2 linked regions of the Alkaliphilus metalliredigens QYMF genome follow. The protein of the gene in region 1 interacts with the protein of each later gene in a pairwise test. Links are inferred from orthologs where the notes say so. Each region holds a gene or a part of one and is shown on either strand. Other genes may lie near its edges.

The links. Proteins that work in one complex are often made in the same cells at the same time.
Region 2: the proteins of AMET_RS04190 (region 1) and AMET_RS20890 interact in binary tests that used the Escherichia coli proteins (3 or more experiments, as listed by UniProt). The link is inferred for Alkaliphilus metalliredigens QYMF from one-to-one orthologs.

What each region holds. Positions count from the first base shown.
Region 1 is NC_009633.1:889,474-892,741, reverse strand. Bases 130-3,128 are described here. They hold AMET_RS04190 (class I SAM-dependent DNA methyltransferase), read right to left. Parts: upstream 2,339-3,128; coding sequence 920-2,338; downstream 130-919. Other genes in these bases: hsdR (type I restriction-modification system endonuclease), read right to left, coding at 2,338-3,128; AMET_RS04195 (restriction endonuclease subunit S), read right to left, coding at 130-920. In the rest of the region: more of AMET_RS04195, read right to left, coding at 1-129; more of hsdR, read right to left, coding at 3,129-3,268. UniProt on the Escherichia coli protein: The subtype gamma methyltransferase (M) subunit of a type I restriction enzyme. The M and S subunits together form a methyltransferase (MTase) that methylates A-2 on the top and A-3 on the bottom strand of the sequence 5'-AACN(6)GTGC-3'.
Region 2 is NC_009633.1:4,363,916-4,366,668, forward strand. It holds AMET_RS20890 (uracil-DNA glycosylase), read right to left. Parts: upstream 1,843-2,753; coding sequence 1,159-1,842; downstream 1-1,158. Other genes in the region: AMET_RS20885 (glutamine--tRNA ligase/YqeY domain fusion protein), read right to left, coding at 1-1,100; AMET_RS20895 (MATE family efflux transporter), read right to left, coding at 1,914-2,753. UniProt on the Escherichia coli protein: Excises uracil residues from the DNA which can arise as a result of misincorporation of dUMP residues by DNA polymerase or due to deamination of cytosine.

The DNA of each region.
Region 1 (3,268 bases):
TCATTTATCGAAAATCTTTTTATTATAGAGTTATCTATCAGGTCCGGGGAAATATATACTGGGTTTCTTGTTAAATCTAATACGCCGTTGTATAAATTGCCCATACGAATAACTTGATGACCAGTGCTTGAAAAGTTTTTACTATCAAAAGCATACCCTGCCCTAAATTTCACTACCTCTTTTATGGATTTTTTCTTCCAACTTCCCATCCCCACACCATTCTCTTCACGCCACTTTTCCGTCAATTCCCCACTAAAAGCCTTATGAAGAATAGCTGCCTTGCGATTTTCAAAGGAATCGAGGGCATCCTGGATAAGCGCTTTTGCTTGATTAAGCTTTTCAAAAAGGCTTTCTATGCGGTCAACGATTCGTTGTTGCTCGGCGAGTGGTGGGAGAGGGAATTCAACAATCGCTGCCTTTCTACCAGATAACTCCAAAAATGTGGTGCCGCTTGCATATGCCTCAAGTAATTTCTTACTACTTTTCAAATAGAAATATAAATACTTAGGTAAATAACATGGAGATGGTAGAAAACTCTTGAACCCCTGGTTTGTACATAATTCGTTATCTGCAATTGCAACATAACCGATTGGAGCTCTTGATGATAACAAAACAGTATTTTCGGGCAGAAGTCTAGCTGAACTTTTTTTCAAACCAAGTTCAGTTATATTTTTTTTCCCATGAGATATATAGATATCTGTATAACCAGATAAATCAACTGGGCTAATCCATGGTATAGAACCATTTTCATAGTATTCTATCACCCTAGATGGAGGTGTACCTCCACCAATAATAGTAGTAACGTTGCCTAATCTAGTCCATACCCAATTCTCCGGCACTACATTAGATTTCTCACTTTTTGGTACGAGTGCCTGTTCCAACAATTCTTCCACTGGTAAGACCTGTTTCTTCTTCGCCATTACTCATCTCCTCCCAATGAGCGGAGTTCCTTTACAACGCTCTGGATGAGATCAACAGCTTCTTCAAGTTTGGCAATAACTTCTTCCCCGCTTTCAATTGGGTCCTGCATATCATCATAATCTAAGATGCTATCATCACGAATAAGGCCTAAATCAAGGCTATTATTTTTTACTTTTATCTGTTCTCTTGTAAAGCAAGAGAATCGTTCATCTTCAACTTTAGTACGGTCCTCTGATGTGTATGCTTTTATAAAATCTTCAAAGTGCTCTTCCTTAAGGGCTTTTGTCTTGCCAAAGCTCTGCATATTGGTGCGCAGATCATAGACCCACACTTCTTTAGTGTTGTTTTTCTCTGTCTTTCCACGGGTAAAGAAAAGTACATTGGTCTTAACCCCTTGAGCATAGAATATTCCCGTAGGTAAACGTAAAACGGTATGCAGATTACATTTATCCATTAAATCTGCTCGGATCGACGCACCATCACCATCAGCAAAAAGCACATTGTCTGGAAGAACAACAGCAGCACGAGATTTTCCATTTGTCTTAAGGCTTCTATAAATATGTTGTAAGAAATTTAACTGTTTATTGGAGCTTGGGTAAGTTAAATCATCTCGAGTAGTACGCTCTCCACCTTTTTTCGTGCCGAAGGGCGGATTGGTCAACACCACATCAAAATCCTTCATGGCTTTGCCCAAGTTGGAGAGGGTATCTGCATATAGAATCTTACCTTCGATATCGTGAAGCATGGCGTTCATAAGTGCTAGACGATGGGTATCATGGACAAGCTCACAACCAGTGAACGCTTTATTTTTCTGGAATTCCTGTTCTTTCAAAGACAAATCAAAAAGATCATCAGTGTGATCCTTCACATAACGATCGGCCGCAATCATGAATCCAAAAGTACCGCAAGCAGGGTCATTACATTTTTCACCAGCTTGTGGTGCGATAAGCTGCGTCATGATATTAATCAGTACTCGTGGCGTGAAATATTGGCCAGCACCTGATTTCTTCTCATTTGCATTTTTCTCCAGGAGTCCTTCATAAAGATTCCCCAGGCCTTCCTCCTTAGCTGAATACCAATCCAGTGCATCAATAGAAGTAATAATCTTCTCTAGATTCTTTGGCTCCTCAATGTTAGACCTTGAGCCTGAATAGATTTCACGAATTCTTCCAGTACATTCTTCACCTAAATGATTTAAAAGTTCATTATAGTAGCGTTTTAATTCCACACCTTGCTTTTTTATAAGAATATCCCAACGGTAATCTTCAGGGATCTGACCATCTGTGCCTGTTTCCTTTGACATTTTTAAGAAAAGTATATAGGTGAGTTCCGTCACATATTGGTGATAGGTAATACCGTCATCTCGAAGTACATTGCATAGGTTCCATAGTTTTGCTACAATCTCTTGATTATTCATTAGGCTACACTTCCTCCATCATCATATAAATATTCATTAAGCTCTTGAATGATATCATCCAGCTGGTTTTTGAATATCTTGTTAATCTTGTTATATCCCCCTGCAGTCTTAAATGAACCCGTTTCAAAGGTTGCTTGATCCAAAATAGACTCAAGGAGCAAGTTCTTTTCAATGCGCTCTATCCACCCAAGTTCCATCTTGTTGAAATCATGGTTTTTCTTTAAGCGGTCGACTGCATTCTTAATACGTTCTTCATGGCTAAGTAAAGTTGAACCTATGGCCTGCTGGCGAATAAAACTGATAATATCCGCTGCTATGTCCTGATTTTTTACTTCTTTCCATGCAGTATTAAGCTGCTGCTCTGTAAACATATGTCTGTCAAGTTCTAGCTTTAGGCTTTTTAGACTGTCCCTGGTAAGCTCTTTAGGTCTAGTACAAACAATATTAAGTGCTACAATTTTATTGAAGTTATTGGTGATAAATGTCTTGAATTCTTCAAGATAATCCTCAGGCTTTTTCCCTTCACCATACCCACGGGTATGGCTTAAGAGTTCATCCTCTTTATCTGATATGACAACGGCTCTTCTTGGATCATTAGTTCCTTCCTTCAGCATGTCAAACAGTTTTTTGTTTTTAATTATATGCTCTTTGGCATCTTCCGCTGACATCCCCTTTATTTTCCCAATAAATTCTGTTGGATCTTGTCCTCCAGAAAGATCTATAAAGTGGGCCATGGTCTTCTCATTCATACTGCGTTTCTTCCGTTGAAGCTTGGCGATAATCATATCTATTTGGTTCTTAATTTGTTTCTCAGTCGGCAGTACTTCAAGTCCCGTCAATAGGTCTTCAAAACTTGTGCTTGGATTGGCAACAACAGGTTTCATTGTATTGACCGGTTGCAAAGATTCATATACTCCAATCGGATCATAG
Region 2 (2,753 bases), 3.5 Mb from region 1 along the record:
TTTTCTGCCTCTAACATCTCTACTTGCCCCTCAGGATAATTGGTAATAACTATCTTGAGTGGTCGCAGAACTGCCATTGTTCTTGGTGCATTTTCATTGAGATCCTCCCGAATAAAATGCTCTAGCATCTGAGAGTCTACCACACTATGGGCCTTGGCTACACCAATTTCCCTACAGAAGTTTCGAATGGCATTGGCCGTGTATCCTCTTCTTCTTAGACCAGCGATAGTGGGCATTCTAGGGTCATCCCAGCTATTAACGACGCCTTCATCGACTAGTTGTTTAAGGAATCTTTTACTCATCACTGTATTGGTTATGTTTAATCGAGCAAATTCAATTTGTTGCGGCTGCGAAGGCATTTCACATTCCTCAACAACCCAGTTATATAGAGGTCTGTGATCTTCAAACTCTAATGTACAGATTGAATGGGTCACATCCTCAATGGCATCCTCTAAAGGATGGGCGTAGTCATACATTGGATAAATACACCATTGATCACCTGTGTTGTGATGTGTGGTGTGGGCAATTCGATAAAGTACAGGATCTCTCATATTCATATTTGGAGAAGTCATGTCAATCTTAGCCCTTAATACCTTTTGTCCATCTACAAACTGACCGTTTTTCATTTTTTCAAATAAATCTACGTTTTCTTCCACAGAGCGATTGCGATAAGGACTTTCCTTCCCAGGATGCTTTAGAGTTCCCCTTGTTTCTCGGATTTCGTCAGCGGTTAAGTCACATACATAGGCCTTTCCTTTTTTGATTAATAGGACAGCCCTCTGATACATTTCTTCAAAATAGTCTGAAGCAAAATAAAGTGCATCCCAATCAAATCCCAACCATTTGACATCCTCTTTAATAGACTCAACATATTCTGTATCCTCTTTTAATGGGTTTGTATCATCAAATCTCAAGTTTGTTGTTCCTTTAAATTCGTCAGCCAAATCAAAATTTAATACGATGGACTTGGCATGTCCAATATGTAAGTAACCATTTGGTTCTGGAGGAAAACGCGTAATAATTTCTTTATGCTTACCTGATTCCAGATCTTGTATCACAATATTTTTAATAAAATTCGAACTGCTAGGTTTGTTCTCCATAAGATACTCCTTTCCTTTCCTTCACTTAATCTATTATTTCTATATTTAAATAAATATATCATAAATCCGAACTTTTTTCTATGTTCCAATTTATTTCTTCTATTCCTACACCCCTTAAAAAATCATTGGTTTTAGAAAAGGGATGACTGCCAAAGAAACCTCGATGAGCAGAAAAAGGACTGGGGTGTGGTGATTTAATAATATGATGCTGGGGATTTGTAATGAGCGCTTCCTTCTCTTGGGCATTTTTTCCCCATAAGATGAAAACCATAGCCGTCTCTCTTTCATTAAGTCGCTTAATAATCTGATCTGTAAATTGCTCCCATCCAGCACCTTTATGGGAGTTAGGTTCTCCCCTACGCACTGTTAAAACAGTATTAAGCATCAATACACCCTCTTGGGCCCATTGGTTTAAATAACCGTGTTCCGGAATATCATATCCTAGATCCCCATTCAACTCTTTGAATATATTCTTAAGGGATGGTGGTGTCTTCACGCCTGGCTTCACAGAAAAACTCAACCCATGGGCTTGCCCTGGACCGTGATAGGGATCCTGTCCTAATATAACCGCCTTCACCTTCCCAAAGGGCGTAAGCTGTAGTGCATTAAAAATATCGCCTTCATCTGGATAAACTGTTTTTGTTCTATATTCTTCCATTAAAAACTGTTTCAATTTCAGATAATATGTTTTTTCATATTCTTCCTCTACAATCGGTGCCCAATCATTATGTAAAACAGACATTTCATTCACCTCTAATTCCTGTGTTTTTGATTAAATCTCCCTCTGTTATAGAATAATCCTTTCATTACCTTTTACTCGATGCTTCTTTTCTTCACCTGCTGCTTTACTCTGACTGCAAGAAAAAGCATACATCCAAAGGTCAGTAGCTCGGCCAATGGCCCCGTCATCCAAACCCCAAGGATTCCAAATAAATTAGGGAATATGATGAGCCCTAATAATATGAAAATAACACCGCGACTCATGGTTAATATCGTGGCATACATGCGGTATTCAATGGCTTGAAAGTAGGCTGCCATAATAATGTTAATTCCTGTAAATAAAAAACCTGTAAAATAGATATAGATTCCTTGCACCGTTATATCAATCAATTCCTGACTATCAGGGGTAAAGAGGGAGACAATCCAATGCGGAAAGAGCATTCCCACTCCAAAAAAGAATAGGCTAAGGCCTAAAGAAATATAAATAGCAAATCTTAATACCTCCTGTACCCGTTCCTTTTTTCTTGCACCATAATTCACACTCACAATGGGTTGCATCGCTTGGGAAACACCAATGAAAATCGCAATAAATATGATAGAAACATTGGCAATAATACTATAGGCAGAAACAGCCAGAGTCCCCTTAATCGATAGCAATACTGTGTTAAAGGCAAAAATGACAATCCCAAAAGAAAGTTCTAATATAAAGCTTGAGAACCCATTCCCTATGATTCGCCTAACTGTTTTATAATGAGGCATGACCCTAATGAATACAAGACGATTCTCTTTGCTAAAGAAATGAATACAGAGTATCAGAAGACTAACTGCATTGGCAATGCCAGTGGCAATGGCAGCCCCTTTCATGCCCCACTGAAAATGAAAAATAAATAGTGCGTCAAGTACAATATTAATCACATTTCCAATAATCATGCT